Regions from separate parts of the Pseudarthrobacter scleromae genome, predicted to be linked through region 2. Evidence: riboswitches for the same ligand, from Rfam matches in the RefSeq annotation. Region 2 holds a riboswitch; the other holds the start of a gene.
The links. Region 2 has a riboswitch for glycine ahead of gcvP (aminomethyl-transferring glycine dehydrogenase). Riboswitches for the same ligand answer to the same signal wherever they lie in the genome.
Positions count from the first base shown of each region.

Region 1: linked by a shared signal. The riboswitch ahead of gcvP (aminomethyl-transferring glycine dehydrogenase) and the one ahead of gcvP (aminomethyl-transferring glycine dehydrogenase) in region 2 are both predicted to bind glycine.

Region 1 covers NZ_BMKV01000009.1:17,079-24,981, reverse strand. The annotation lists gene IEX33_RS18130 (L-serine ammonia-lyase) at 1-984, opposite strand, end outside; gene gcvT (glycine cleavage system aminomethyltransferase GcvT) at 1,393-2,550, opposite strand; gene gcvP (aminomethyl-transferring glycine dehydrogenase) at 2,562-5,495, opposite strand; glycine riboswitch at 5,674-5,772, opposite strand; gene IEX33_RS18115 (TetR/AcrR family transcriptional regulator) at 5,864-6,403, opposite strand; gene IEX33_RS18110 (MFS transporter) at 6,471-7,903, shown strand, end outside.
Region 2 covers NZ_BMKV01000005.1:419,533-427,435, reverse strand. The annotation lists gene gcvT (glycine cleavage system aminomethyltransferase GcvT) at 1-525, opposite strand, end outside; gene gcvP (aminomethyl-transferring glycine dehydrogenase) at 536-3,388, opposite strand; glycine riboswitch at 3,441-3,548, opposite strand; glycine riboswitch at 3,550-3,647, opposite strand; gene IEX33_RS15190 (hypothetical protein) at 3,773-4,111, opposite strand; gene IEX33_RS15185 (MBL fold metallo-hydrolase) at 4,584-5,930, shown strand; gene IEX33_RS15180 (GOLPH3/VPS74 family protein) at 6,010-6,813, opposite strand; gene IEX33_RS15175 (hypothetical protein) at 6,930-7,250, shown strand; gene IEX33_RS15170 (NYN domain-containing protein) at 7,371-7,903, shown strand, end outside.

The DNA of each region.
Region 1 (7,903 bases), on a different contig from region 2:
CGCGTTCTCCATGCCGGGTGCGAAATGCAGCGCGTAATACAGCACCGCCGGAATGATCCCCGCAGCCCCGTTCGTCGGCGCCGTCACCACACGGCCCCCCGACGCGTTCTCCTCATTCACCGCAAGAGCAATCAAATTAACCCACTCCTGCCAATACTTCGGATCATGGAACTCGTCCCCGGCCCCGTTCTCGTCACCGGCGCCGCCGGGCCGGGCGCTTTCCTTCCGCAACCGGTCATACCAGTCCGGGGCACGGCGCCGGACCTTCAACCCGCCCGGCAACACACCCTCCCGCTTCAGCGACGCGGCCACGCAGCCTTCCATGACGGAGTAGATGTGCAGCAGGCCTTCGCGGATTTCCTCCGGTGACCGGCTGTCCTCCTCGTTCACCCGCATCACCTCACTGATGCCCAGGCCCGTCACCCGGCAGTGCCCCAACAACTCCGCAGCGGTCCGGAACGGCAACGGCAGCTCCTTCTTCGACTCCTCCAGCTCCAGCTGGGCCGCGTCCTCCTCACCCTCACGGACAATGAACCCGCCACCCACCGAAAAGAACGTCGCCGCATGCAACACCCGCCCACCGGCGTCAGAGACCGTGAACGTCATCCCGTTCGTATGCCTGGGCAGAACCGTCAAGGGCCGCAGCACCATATCCTTCACCCCGTACGGCAACGCCACCGCACCGGCCAGCTGAAGGGTCCCGGTCTCGGCGATCGCAGCCAGCCGCTCCTCCACCTCATCAGGCAGGATCAACTCCGGATGGAAACCCTCCAACCCCAGCAAAATGGCCGTCATCGTCCCATGCCCGTGACCGGTCGCAGCCAACGACCCATACAAATCCACCCGCAACGACGCCACCCCCGCCAGCACCCCCGAAGCCTTCAACTCCTCCGCGAACACAGCAGCAGCCCGCATCGGCCCCACAGTGTGGGAAGAAGAGGGACCGATCCCAATAGAAAAGAGATCAAAGACGCCAACAGCCATTACTTGTCCTTACTAAAACTGAGTTGGGTGCGTGGTCGGTTGGGTGGATGGCTGCGGAATTCCTCCGCGTGCTGCTCCTTCGTCGCTCTGACGCACGCTTCCGGAATCCCCCAGCCATCCAGGGTTCCGTCACCAAGCGACAAGGCAAGCAGGAGACAACCTCCGCGACCCGGCATGGGCGGAGGAAACCAACACACAAACGTTGTCCGCTCCTGCCCGTGCAGGAAGCGGCCTCGTGTCCGTGCCCAAGGTGCCTTGACCTCGCCCCTGTGGGACAGGTATCCGGAAGCGTGCTCCCCACCGTCTCCCTAGCCTCGCAAGCTCGGCCAGGGAACCCTGACGGCGTGGGCCCAGGGCACGCGTGAAACTGTCCGGTCCGGTGGCCCCGGAGCCACTGTGATTCCAGGCCTATGTGGAGCGTTTGTAGAACGGGAGATCGACGACGACGAACGGCTCCGCTTTGCCTCGCAGGTCGATGTCCAATACCGTGCCGGCCTGGGTGAACTCAACATCGACGTACGCCATGGCGATCGGGTACCCCAGGGTGGGCGAAGGCTGTCCGGAGGTCACTTCGCCCACGGTCTTGCCGTCCTTGAGCACGGGGTAGTGTGCGCGGCCGGCGCGCCGGCCCAGTCCTTTGAGTCCCACAAGCCTGCGGCCTCCAGTGGAGCCGGCTCCGGCCATCTTCTTGGCGGCCAGGGCGGACTTTCCCACAAAGTCGCCTTCTTTGGAGAGCGCGACGACGGGTCCCAGTCCGGCGGCGAAGGGGTCACCCTGCAGCGAGAGCTCGTTCCCGTACAGCGGCATCCCCGCTTCAAGGCGGAGGGAGTCGCGCGAAGCCAGCCCGGCAGGCGTCAGCTCGCCATCCTCCGCGATGGCGGCGAGTGCCTGCCACAGGGCGGGGGCGTCGTCGTTCGCCACAAAGATCTCGAAGCCGTCCTCACCGGTATAGCCGGTGCGGGCGAGCAGGAGCTCCTTCCCGGCGCCTCCCACGAGGAACGGAACCTCCACGGCGGCGTAGTACTTCAGTTCCGTGACCAGGCCATGCTGTGCAGCCGGGACAAGGCGCAGCAGCAGCTCCTGTGCCCTGGGACCCTGGACGGCGATCAGCGAGGTGGCCGCGGAGGCGTCGTCCACCCGGACGTTGAACCCGGCTGCACGTTCGGCCAGGGCCGCGGCCACTACGTCCGCGTTGCCTGCGTTGGGAACCACCAGGAAGCGGTCCGTCCCGTCTCCTGCGGTATCCGCCGCAGGGCGGCGGTAGGTGATGAGGTCGTCGATGATGCCGCCGTCCTCAGTGCAGATCAGCGAGTACTTGGCCTTGCCCACGGCCATGGCCGAGATCTTTCCCACCAACGCATAGTCCAGGAACGCGGCAGCCTCCGGCCCGGTGACCCAGACCTCGCCCATGTGGGACAGGTCAAAAAGCCCTGCGGAGTTCCGGACGGCATGGTGCTCGGCCAGTTCGGAGCTGTACTTAAGGGGCATCTGCCAGCCGCCGAAGTCGGTGAAGGAGGCACCCAGCTTCGTGTGCTCGTCGTAGAGGACGGTGCGCTTCTCAGTCATGGCAGGCGTCCTCAGTTTTCGAATTCGGAGAGCGGCGGGCAGGAGCAAATCAGGTTCCGGTCACCGGCTGCGCCGTCGATGCGGCCAACCGGCGGGAAGTACTTGTCCTGCTTGAGTGACTTCACCGGGAACACCGCCTGCTCGCGCGGGTAGGCGCGGTCCCAGTCGCTGCTGATGGCGGCGGCAGCGGTGTGCGGGGCGTTCCGGAGCGGGCTGTCGGCCACGGTGAAGTCGCCGTTGGCCACCTGGTCGATCTCCTTGCGGATGGCGGTCATGGCTTCGATGAAGCGGTCGATCTCCCCCAGGTCCTCGGACTCGGTGGGCTCCACCATCAGCGTGCCGGCCACGGGGAACGCCAGCGTGGGGGCGTGGAAACCGTAGTCGATGAGGCGCTTGGCCACGTCCTCAGCAGTGACGCCGGTGCGGGCGGTGAGTTCGCGCAGGTCCAGGATGCACTCGTGCGCCACCAGCCCCGCTTCGCCGGTGTAGAGGACCGGGAAGTAGCCGTTCAGCCGTGCCGCGACGTAGTTGGCCGCCAGCAGTGCGGACTTGGTGGCCTCGGTCAGGCCCTGGCCGCCCATCAGCTTCACGTACGCCCACGAAATGGGCAGCACGCCGGCGGAACCGAACTTGGAGGCGGAGATGGGGACGTCGTTGCCTTCGGTCCAAGTGGCGGCGTTGCCGGGCATGAAGGGTGCCAGGTGTGCCTTGGCGGCAACGGGTCCGACGCCGGGTCCGCCGCCGCCGTGCGGGATGCAGAAGGTCTTGTGCAGGTTCAGGTGGGACACGTCGCCGCCGAACTTGCCCGGCTGCGCCAGACCGACAAGCGCGTTCAGGTTTGCGCCATCGATGTACACCTGGCCGCCGGCGGCGTGGACGGCATCGCAGACCTCGCGGACGTCGGCGTCGTACACACCATGCGTGGACGGGTAGGTGATCATGATGCAGGACAGGGAGTCCTTGTGGGCCTCGATCTTGGCGTACAGGTCCGCGTGGTCGATGGTGCCGTCCGATGCGGTCGCCACGACAACCACCCTCATGCCGGCCAGGACAGCCGATGCGGCATTGGTGCCGTGCGCCGAGGCCGGGATGAGGCAGACGTTGCGCTGCTGGTCCCCGCGGGAGTGGTGGTAGCCGCGGATCGCCAGCAGGCCCGCGAGCTCACCCTGCGAACCGGCGTTCGGCTGGATGGACACCTGGTCATAGCCCGTGATCTCCGTCAGCTGCGCTTCCAGGTCAGCAATGAGTTCGCGCCAGCCCTCAGTCTGCGAATCCGGGGCGAACGGGTGGATGGAGGCGAACTCCGGCCAGGAAATGGCTTCCATCTCGGCCGTGGCGTTCAGCTTCATGGTGCAGGAACCCAGCGGGATCATGGTGCGGTCCAGCGCGAGGTCCCGGTCGGAAAGCTTGCGGATGTAACGCAGGAGCTGGGTCTCGGAGCGGTGGGTGTTGAACACCGGGTGCTGGAGGAAGTCGGTGGAGCGTTCGACGGCGCTGTCCAGCGCGAAGGCTGAGTCGCCGTTCGCCGTGGCCGGGACGCCGGGGGCCTTCACGCCAAAAGCGTCGAGGACACGGCCGGCAATGTCCGGCGTCGTGGTTTCATCTGTGGAGAAGCCGACGGTGTCGGCATCGATGCTGCGCAGGTTGATGCCCTTGGCTTCGGCGGCAGCAACGATTCCGGCAGCCTTGCCCGGTACGGAGACTGTGACGGTGTCGAAGAAGCTGGTGTGCAGCACTTCGAGGCCTGCGGCCTTGAGGGACGCAGCCAGGGTCCTGGCATGGGTGTGGGCGGACTGCGCAATCGCCTTCAAGCCCTCCGGGCCGTGGTACACGGCGTACATCGAAGCCACAATGGCGAGCAGCGCCTGCGCGGTGCAGATGTTGGACGTGGCCTTTTCGCGGCGGATGTGCTGCTCGCGGGTCTGCAGGGCCAGGCGGTAGGCGGGAACGCCGGCGTTGTCCTTGGAGACGCCCACCAGGCGGCCGGGCATCGAGCGTTCGAGGCCCTTCTGGACTGCCATGTAGGCCGCGTGCGGGCCGCCGTAGAACAGCGGGACGCCGAAGCGCTGGGCGGAGCCCACGGCGATGTCCGCGCCCTGCTCGCCGGGAGGCGTGATGAGGGTGAGGGCCAGCAGGTCGGCTGCCACGGTCACCAGGGCGCCGCGCTCCTTGGCCTTGCCGATCACCGCGGAGTGGTCGAAGACCCGGCCGGAAGCACCAGGCTGCTGCAGGACAATCCCGTTGATGGCTCCGTCCGGCAGTCCTTGGGAAAGGTCCGCCACCTCAACCTCGAAGCCGAGCGCTTCGGCGCGGCCCTTCACAATGGCGATGGTCTGCGGCAGGCAGTCTGCGTCCAGCACGGTCTTGCCGTCACGGGCATCTGCATTCTGGCCTGTGGCCTTGTTCGCCCGGCGCATCATCAGCACGGCCTCGGCCACGGCGGTGGCTTCGTCCAGCAGGGAGGCGTTGGCGATGGGCAGGCCCACCAGGTCCTGCACCATGGTCTGGAAGTTCAGCAGCGCCTCGAGCCGGCCCTGGGAAATCTCCGGCTGGTAGGGCGTGTAGGCGGTGTACCAGGCCGGTCCCTCGAGGATGTTGCGGCGGATCACCGGCGGCGTAACGGTGTCGTAGTAGCCCTGGCCGATCATCTGCACGGCGGTCTTGTTCTTGGCGGCCAGCCTGCGGAGCTCAGCGAGGGCCTCCACCTCGCTCAGCGCGCCTGCCAGTTCCAGCGGAGAGTCCTGCCGGATGTCCTTGGGGACGGCGGTATCTACCAGTGCGTCCACGGTGTCGTATCCCACGGCCTTGAGCATGGTGTCGACGTCGGACTGGCGCCTTGCGCCGATGTGCCGGTCAACGAAGGCTGCGGCAGCGGGTTCGGCAGAAGCATGGGTGGCGGTTGCCGGGGTGGCGGAGGCCGAAGATACAGTCACGAGGAACTCCATAAATAGGGCGGCGCAGGGTACGCCACATCGATTCGTGTCCCTCCCCGCTCTGTAGTGGACCTGAGAGTTTCCGCGTGGCCTGCCTGGGCTGGCCGCGCTTGCACCGTCGGTGAGTACAGCTGCCTGGATCTCCGGGACCGGATCTCCGAGCCGGCAGCCTGCTGCTTTCCAGAGTTGCCTCGCCGCGGCGGTACATGGGCCTGTGAGATTCCTGGGGAGGTATTGCTCCTACGGCGCCTGCTTGTACCTTCTGGCAGAACTCTCCCGCCGCAGATCAAAGGCTATTAATTTGTAGTGTTTGTGGTTGCCGGTGACGGCCCACACATGGAGCAATTCTCCTACGCTGCGGGCCCGCGGGCAAATGCCGGTCAGCCCCTCAGCCGCTCCACTGCCGCCAGGAGTTCCTCCACGTCTTCCCGCCTGTTCCCGGGGTTACCGGACGGCCCGCTCTCCCACATGGCATTGAAGTACAGCCCATCCCCCATGTACAGCACCGCCTTGGCCATTGCCGTACCCACGTCCTTCCCGATGAGGTCCAGCCACTGCTGCTGGATCGCGGCGAAGCGGCGCCGTGCCTCCTCATGTGCCACTTCCGCCAGGCGGGTGGCAGCAACAAAGGAGCGGTCCATGGGGGTGTCGGACCAGAGGGATGACCGGATGAAGTACGCGGCGGCGCCTTCCTTCGCGGCCGCCATCGCGGCGAGATCCTCCCCTGCCAGCCGGTCCAGCCGCTCGAGGGTGGCCGTGATCAGTGCTTCCTTGTTGGGGAAGTGGTAGAGCAGGCCGCCCTTGGAGACTCCGGCCCGCCTGGCGACCGCATCGAGGGTGGCCGCCCGCTCCCCCACGTCGATAAGGAGCTCTTCAAAAGCATCGAGGACTGCATCTCGCGCGACGGGTTTCCTGGCCATGGTTCCCATCATGCACGGTCGGGATTCGATTTCTTAACTATACCGTCCAGACGGTACAGTTAAGTTCATGACACCGCCCGCCGCCTCCCAGCCCAAGAGCTTCCACCCCGCTCCGTCCAATCTGCCCGCAGGCAACCGCTTCCGGGGAGGCCGGCGGGACTGGCTGGCGCTGGCGCTACTGATGTTCCCAGTCCTGCTGGTGGCCGTGGACAACACGGCACTGACGTTTGCACTGCCGGCCATCGCGAGCGCCCTGGACACCTCGGGAGTTCAGCTCCTCTGGGTGGTGGACGCCTACCCGCTGGTGCTGGCGGGGCTCCTGGTTGCCATGGGGAGCCTGGGCGACAGAGTCGGACGCCGGCGGCTGCTGATCATCGGCAGCATTGGCTTCGCGGCGGTATCAGCAGCCACCGCCTTTGCCCCCAGCGCCGGCTGGCTTATCGCAGGCAGGGCCGCGCTGGGCTTCTTTGGTGCCATGCTGATGCCCTCCACGCTGTCGCTGATCCGGAACATCTTTCCGGACCCCAACCGGCGGCGGCTGGCCATCGCGGTCTGGGCCGCAGGGTTCTCGGGCGGCGCCGCACTGGGGCCGATCTTTGGCGGCTGGCTGGTGGAACAATTCTGGTGGGGAGCAGTGCTTCTGGTCGCAGTGCCCATCATGCTCCCCCTCCTGGTCCTGGGCCCCGCCTTCATTCCGGAATCCCGGGACCCGTCCCCGGGGAAGGTGGACGCGCCCAGCATCCTGCTCTCGCTGCTCACCATGGCCCCGGTGGTCTATGGGATCAAGGAGTTCGCCACTGAAGGACCAGGCGCCGCGGCGCTGGGGACCATGGCGTTCGGCGTGGCAATGGGTGTTGTGTTTGTCCGCCGCCAGCAGCGCCTGCACAGCCCGCTCCTGGACATTTCCCTGTTCCGGAACAGGGTTTTCAGCATGGCGATCACCGCCAACGTCCTGGCCTTGTTCTCCTTCAACGGGTTCATCCTCTTCCTGGCCCAGCACCTTCAGCTCATCGAGGGCATGTCACCCTCGGCCGCCGGAATGGCGATGATTCCGGCCCTGGTGGCCACCGTTGTTGCGGGGCTCGCCGCGGTGCCGGCCGTGCGGAAGATGCGGCCGGGCTTCGTGGTGGCGGCCGGGCTCGCGATGAGCGCCATGGGGTACAGCCTGGTCACCTTTGGCAGCCACACGGGGGGTCCCTCACTGCTACTGGCCGCACTGCTGATCCTCGCGCTGGGCGTGGGAACTGCCGAAACAATCTCCAACGACCTCATCCTGGGAAGTGCGCCCCCGGAAAAATCAGGCGCAGCAGCAGCGGTCTCCGAGACGGGCTACGAGGTGGGCGCACTGCTGGGAACCGCGGTATTGGGCTCCATTCTTACGGCCTCGTACCAGCACAACCTGCGGCTGCCGGCGGGCATCACCGAAGGCGCCCCCACCGCGGGAACCGCGCAGGCCGGCGAGACCCTCGCCGGCGCCATGGAGCTGGCGGCCAGGCTGCC
Region 2 (7,903 bases):
GTAGTACTTCAGCTCAGTCACCAGGGAGTGCTGCTCGGCGGGGACCAGCGTCAGGAGGATGGCTTCGGCGTTCGGGCCCTGCACGGCGATGAGGGAGGTCTCGGCGGAGACGTCCTCCACGGTGACATCGAAGCCGGCGGCCCGCTCGGCCAGGGCAGCGGCCACCACCTTCGCGTTGCCGGCGTTGGGAACCACCAGGTACTTCTCTTCACTCCGGCGGTAGGAGATGAGGTCGTCAATGATGCCGCCGTCTTCCTGGCAGATCAGCGAGTACTTGGCCTTGCCCACGGCCACGGCGGACAGCTTGCCGGCCAGGGCGTAGTCCAGGAAGGCTGCGGCGTCCGGGCCGGTGACCCAGACCTCGCCCATGTGGGAGAGGTCGAACAGGCCGGCGGCGTTACGGACGGCGTGGTGTTCGGCCAGCTCGGAGCTGTACTTAAGGGGCATCTGCCAGCCGCCGAAGTCGGTGAAGGAGGCGCCGGCCAGCTTGTGCTGCTCATAGAGCGCTGTGTAGTTCTCAGTCATCGGGAAATCCTTAGTTCTCAAATTCGGACAGCGGCGGGCAGGAGCAGACCAGGTTACGGTCACCGGCGGCGCCGTCGATGCGGCCAACCGGCGGGAAGTACTTGTCCTGCCGGAGGGAGGACACGGGGAAGGCTGCCTGCTCGCGCGGGTACGCGCGGTCCCAGTCAGAAGAGACGACGGCGGCGGCCGTGTGGGGTGCGTTGCGCAGCGGGCTGCTGGTCACGGTGAAGTCGCCGTTGGCCACCTGGTCGATTTCCTTGCGGATGGTGATCATGGCTTCGATGAAGCGGTCGATCTCCGCGAGGTCCTCGGACTCGGTGGGCTCCACCATGAGCGTGCCCGCCACCGGGAAGGAGAGCGTGGGGGCGTGGAAGCCGAAGTCGATGAGCCGCTTGGCCACGTCCTCCGCGGTGACGCCGGTCTGGGCCGTCAGGTCGCGCAGGTCCAGGATGCACTCGTGCGCCACCAGGCCGCTTTCGCCGGTGTAAAGGACCGGGAAGTAGTCGTTCAGCCGTGCCGCGACGTAGTTGGCCGCGAGCAGTGCGGACTTGGTGGCCTCGGTGAGGCCGGTCCCGCCCATCAGCTTCACGTAGGCCCAGGAAATTGGGAGCACACCCGCAGAACCGAAACGCGAAGCGGAAATCGCAACGCCATGCCCGGCTTCATGGGCGGCCTTGTTTGCATCACCGGGCATGAAGGGTGCCAGGTGTGCCTTGGCAGCAACGGGTCCGACGCCGGGTCCGCCGCCGCCGTGCGGGATGCAGAAGGTCTTGTGCAGGTTCAGGTGCGAGACGTCGCCGCCGAACTTGCCCGGCTGCGCCAGGCCCACAAGAGCGTTGAGGTTTGCACCGTCAACGTACACCTGTCCCCCGGCGGCGTGGACCGCGTGGCAGACCTCACGGACATCGGAGTCGTACACGCCGTGGGTGGACGGGTAGGTGATCATGATGGCCGAGAGGACGTCCTTGTGGGCCTCGATCTTGGCTTCCAGGTCGGCGTGGTCGATCGTGCCGTCCGCAGCGGTGGCAACCACCACCACCTTCATGCCGGCCAGGACGGCGGACGCGGCGTTGGTGCCGTGCGCCGAGGCCGGGATGAGGCAGACGTTGCGCTGCTGGTCCCCGCGGGAGTGGTGGTAGCCGCGGATCGCCAGCAGCCCGGCGAGCTCGCCCTGGGACCCGGCGTTCGGCTGGATGGACACCTGGTCGTACCCGGTGATCTCGGCGAGGTCGGCTTCCAGCCCGGAAATCAGTTCGCGCCAGCCCTCAGTCTGGGAGTCCGGGGCGAACGGGTGGATGGAGGCAAACTCGGGCCAGGAAATGGCTTCCATCTCGGCCGTGGCGTTCAGCTTCATGGTGCAGGAACCCAACGGGATCATGGTGCGGTCCAGCGCCAGGTCCCGGTCGGAGAGGCGGCGGATGTAACGGAGCAGCTGGGTTTCGGAGCGGTGGGTGTTGAACACCGGGTGCTGCAGGTAGGTGGAGGTACGCAGCACCGATTCGGGCAGTTCAAAGCCCTGGCCGGACACCACCGGACCGGCGCCGAAGGCGACGGCCACCGCGGAGAGGACCTCCGGCGTCGTGGTTTCATCGACGGACACGCCAACCGTGTCCGCGTCGATGAGGCGCAGGTTGATGCCGCGGGCTTCGGCGGCGGTGATGACCTTGGCGGCCTTGCCGGGCACGCGGACGGTGATCGTGTCAAAGAAGGTCTCGGACGCCAGCTCGCGGCCCGCATGCTTCAGCGTGGCGGCCAGGGCGCGGGCGTTGTTGTGGACGGTTTCGGCGATCGCCTTCAGCCCGTCGGGGCCGTGGTACACGGCGTAGAAGGAGGAGACGATGGCCAGCAGTGCCTGCGCGGTGCAGATGTTGGACGTGGCCTTCTCGCGGCGGATGTGCTGCTCGCGGGTCTGCAGGGCCAGGCGGTAGGCGGGGACGCCGGCGTTGTCCTTGGAGACGCCGACGATGCGGCCGGGGAGGGTGCGTTCCATGCCGTCGCGGACGGCCATGTAGGCGGCGTGCGGTCCCCCAAAGAACAACGGCACGCCAAAGCGCTGGGTGGAGCCGACGGCGATGTCCGCACCCTGCTCGCCGGGAGGGGTGATGAGGGTGAGGGCCAGCAGGTCGGCGGCGACCGTGACCAGCGCACCGCGTTCCTTGGCCTCGGCGATGACGGCGGACTGGTCCCAGACCCGGCCGGAGACGCCGGGCTGCTGCAGGACCACGCCGTTGATGTCGCCGTTTGGAAGTCCGTTGGTGAGGTCGGCGACCTCCACCTCGAAGCCGAGGGCCTCGGCGCGGCCCAGGACGATGGCGATGGTCTGCGGGAGGAGGTCGGCGTCCAGGACAGTCTTGCCGTCCTTCACGGTCTTGTTCTTATTGGCGCGGCGCATCAGCAGCACGGCCTCGGCCACGGCCGTGGCTTCGTCGAGGAGGGAGGCGTTGGCCACCGGGAGCGCGGTGAGGTCCTGGACCATGGTCTGGAAGTTGAGCAGCGCCTCAAGCCGGCCCTGGGAAATCTCGGGCTGGTACGGGGTGTAGGCGGTGTACCAGGCGGGGGCTTCAAGGATGTTGCGGCGGATCACCGGCGGGGTCACGGTGTCGTAGTAGCCCTGGCCGATCATCTGCACGGCCATCTTGTTCTTGCCGGCGAGCTTGCGGAGCTCGGCGAGGACCTGGACTTCGCTCAGGGCGCCCTCAAGGGTGAGCGGCTTGTCCTGTCGGATCGAGTCGGGGACCGCGCTGTCCACCAGGCCATCGAGGCTGTCGTAACCGACGGCCTTGAGCATGGTGTCAATGTCCGACTGGCGGCGAGCGCCGATATGGCGGTCTGCGAAGGTGGTTGGGGACGAGTGAACCGTCATGAGGGGAACTCCATAATTCAGGTGGCGCCTTAGCACCACGTTGATTCGGGTTCCTCCCCGCTCTGTATTGGACCTGAGAGTTTTGCGTTGCCCTGCTGTTCAGCGGGACGCCACTTGCACCGTCGGTGAGCCCGGTTGCCCGGACTGCTTTCCAGAGTTGCCTTGCCGCGGCGGTACGTGGGCCTGAGAGATTCCTGGGGAGGATTTGCTCCTACGGCGCCTGCTGAACGTACCGGCAGGACTCTCCCGCCGCAGATCATAAGCATGTGCCACTGGTGGGTGACACGACTCACAGGATACCAAGATGCGCGCCGGGATCCAAACTTCGGGACCCGCAGAGGCGGGACGACGACGGCGGGAGGCGCCGCCGTCGTCCGCTTGGGCTTAGAACTGGCCAGGAGTTTTTGGTGCAGCTTTCCTGCCGGTTCGGTAGCCCGCCCAAAAGGCGAGCAGCAGCAGGCCAACGACGGCGATTGCCAGGCCCGCCTGCGTCCCAGGGCTGAGGAACGCCATCCCGGTGCCGGAGAAAGGCTGGTTGCTCAGCGGCGCGTAGGCGAACCAGCCGATATAGGTGTTCCTGTTGAGCCAGGCCACCACGCACCCCACCAGCAGGACCACGAGCCCTGCGATCGGCAGGACCACACCCGGCAGCCGGGCCGATTTCCGCGATTCGTGTTCATCAGGTGCGCCTTCGCGCTCGTCAGGTGTGCTGTTGTCCCCCATGCAGGCGAGTCTAGCCGGGCGGCCGGCCAGCAGGCCCTCACTTCAGGTGGGCGCCGCCTGAAGCAGGCGAACGACGGCGGAACCTCCCGCCGTCGTCCGCTTCCGTTTTATCCTCAGCGCCCCAACAGCTTGGCGATCCATCCAAACCCGGCGCCCGACTGGGTGGCCGATGGCCGAGCCGGCGCGGTGGAACAGGTACAGCGGCGGGACTCCGGGACGTTCTTCATAACCTGGTCCACGTGGTTGCCGCAGCCTGCCCACGTGGCCTTGGAACATTTTTGGCAGGTGGCCACACGGCACATAACAGGTCCTTCGTTGCAGGTTCGTTGACTGACGCACCGATGCGTCATGAGCCCACTATATAATACCCCTAGGGGTATAAGGAAGCCGTCCCGGCCACCGGGGTACCGGCACCGGGCGCCCGGGGGTAACGTGGCGATCAGGCTGACACCCGTTCAAGGAGGAACCCGGCATGGAAGTCATCACGATCGAAACGCCGCAGCTGGGCGACCGAACTTATCTGGTGCACGACGGCGCGGTGGGCGTGGTCATCGATCCCCAGCGGGACACGGACCGGGTGGAAAAGGCGGTCTCGGACGCCGGGGTGAGGATCACGCACGTGGCCGAGACGCACATCCACAACGACTACGTCACCGGCGGGCTGCAGCTCGCCGGTGACCACAACGCCGCCTACCTGGTCAACGCAGCGGACCACGTCCCGTACAGCCGCCAGCCGATCTCGGACGGAGACACGGTGCAGGTGGGACGGATGGTCCTCAAGGCCGTGGCCACGCCGGGGCACACCCATCACCACCTCTCCTACATCGTGACGGACGGTGACCGCCAGGCGGTGTTCTCCGGTGGAAGCCTGCTCTACGGCTCCGTGGGCCGCACCGACCTGGTCAGCGAGGAAGACACCGTGCCGCTCACCCACCACCAGTACAGGTCGGTCCGGCGGCTGGTGGATGAAGCGGGTAAGGACGCCGGGCTCTACCCCACCCACGGCTTCGGCTCCTTCTGCTCGTCGGGCCCGGCCAGCGGGGCGGAATCCTCCACCATCGGCGAGCAGCTGAGCGGGAACCATGCCCTGACGGACCCGGACGAGGACCACTTTGTCCGCGAGCTGATCCACAACCTGACGGCCTATCCGTCCTACTACGCCCACATGGCCCCCATCAACATGGCGGGCCCCACCGCGCCGGATCTGGACCTGCCCGACTCGCTGGACCAGGATGAGCTGGTGTCCCGGCTGGGGCGGGGCGAGTGGGTGGTGGACCTGCGGAACCGGGTGGCCTTCGCCAACACCCACCTGAGCGGCAGCGTCAGCTTCGAGTACGGCGACGGCACGCAGTTCACCGCCTTCCTGGGGTGGGTCCTGCCCTGGGACGAACAGCTGACGCTCGTGGGCGCGCGCCAGGACGTGGAGAACGCCATCCGTGACCTGTCCCGCATCGGCATCGACAAACCGGATGCGGCCATCGGCGCCGGACCTGCGGACCTTGCGCCCGGGGCGGCAACCTCCTCCTACGACAGTGTCGGCTGGCAGGAGGTGCTGCAGAGGCCCAAGGACGATCCCATCCTCGATGTCCGCCGCACCGACGAGTTCGCAAAATCCCATATCCGGGACGCAGTGAACATCCCGCTCCATGAGCTGCTCCGGCGCCTGGACGAGGTCCCCGCCGGACGGCTGTGGGTGCACTGCGGCTCCGGCTACCGCTCCGCCGTGGCTGCGAGCCTCCTTCAGCGCGCCGGCCGCGACGTGGTCCACATCGAGGCCAGCTTCCGCGACGTGAAGAAAGCCGGCCTAACGCTGGCGTGATCCGGCGAGGGTGGGCGGACGACGGCGGCACGTCCCGCCGTCGTCCGCTTGCCTTATGCCCCGCCTACAGGCTTGCGGCCTACAGGGTTGCGGCTTCCTCCTCCGCCAGCCTGATCATGCGGAGTTCATCCTCCACCGCGCGGGACGGCCAGTAGTCCTTGGCCAGCTCGCTGGCCCGGACCCGGTCCGCCTCCGGGAAGAGCTTGCCGAGCAGCCCGGCCGCCTGCATCAGGGCGATCAGCGCTATGGTCCTGGCCTCGGGCGCCGTGGTTCCGGGCCTCGTGGTTCCGGGCTTCGCGGCCCCCGGCCTTGCGGCGTCCGGCCCTGTGCCCTCCGCCGCTCCGCCAACAGCGGCGGCTTCCGGTCCTGTGCCCGCAGCCGCCGCGTCCTCGGCCGCGCCGGTGTCCGGCGGCTGGAGGCCGGACGGCGCAGCCCTGAGTGCCGCCCGGATCTTTTCAAGCAGCGCGGCCTCGGGGGCATGGTCTTTTTCCGGATACCGCGCGGCCCGGAACCGGCCCAGGTGCTTCTCGCCGACGTGTTCCACGATGCCCGCTGACGCCATCTGCTCGTAGATGCGCTGCGTCTGGGCACGGCCTTCCAGCATGGAGACCCAGCGCCTGGCGCTGTGCGGCCGTGACTTGCCGCGGATGAGCTCCAGCTCGTGCTGGAGCTCCGTGTCAGGTGTGGCGCCGGTAGCCCGGACGTGCTTGCCCTGCAGCTCGATGGCGCCGACGAGGTCCAGCTCGGCCAGGATTGCCCCTGCCACTGTGGTTCTGAGTGCGAACACCGGAACTTCGGGTTTGCCGTCTTTGTCATCGGTGGCCAGGAGGAGGAAGGCCTGGGGAAGGCTCAGTTCAACCGTTTGGGGTGTTTCCGCGTTCATGGCACCATGGTGCGCCCGCACGGCGGCACCCGCTACGGCCGAAATACCTGTTTTCTCGCGGATCTGCGGGCTTAAGCTGGTACCGCAACGTCCCTTCCAGCGCCGCGGAGGCCGCCGTGGACACCGAAACCGCCGGGGTGGTTGGCCATGACGTCACCACCATCACCTGCGTCTGCGGGAACACCGTCAGCACGGACGGTCTTATTCAGGCCAACGCGCAGGGCATCCCCGTCCACTCGGGAGATGCCCCTGCCCCGCCGGAGCTGGCGGAGTGGCCCGCGGACGAGGACCTTTACACCCTGTGCCCCTCCTGCGGCCGCGTCTACCGTGACGCCGTCATCGAGGAAACAGGCACCGCGCCCGTCGCTTTCCGGGTCGACGTGAAGGAGGCACCCATTGCGGAGGCCATCCGGGTCCACTGGAACCTCAGCGCTTAAGTGGAGCGAACAAGATAGCCAAGGGGGAAGCGGACGACGGCGGAACCTCCCGCCGTCGTCCGCTTGCGTGTCGCACCCGGAGGGGGTGCCCGCGCCCCGCGATGCTGGCACACTAAGCCAATGAACGAGGCACTCTCCCCCTCCCGCCGTCCCGGCATCCGGGCTGCGATGTTTGTTGATTTCGACAATGTGTTCACAGGCCTGCAGGCCCTGGATCCGCTGGCAGCCAAGCGGTTTGCCGAGGACCCCAAGCATTGGGCGGACGCCTTGTCAGCCGGAGGAGCCGGGGAGGGCACCCGCCGGTTCCTGATCCGCAACTGCTACCTGAACCCGATGGTGTACTCGAAGTACCGGACCTACTGGACCCGGGCCGGTTTCCGCGTGATCGACTGCCCGTCGCTGACCCAGCGGGGCAAGAGCAGCACGGACATCAACCTGGTGCTGGACGCGATGGACGCACTGTCCGGCAGCGGCGGGATCGAGGAGTTCTTCATCGCCTCGGCCGATGCCGACTTCACGTCCCTGATCCAGCGGTTCCGGGCCGCCGACCGGATGACCACCGTGATCGCTGCCGGCGCCGTGGCCTTCGCCTACCGGGAGATGGCGGACCATGTGGTGGAGTCGCACGACTTCGTGGCCATCCTCAACGGCAC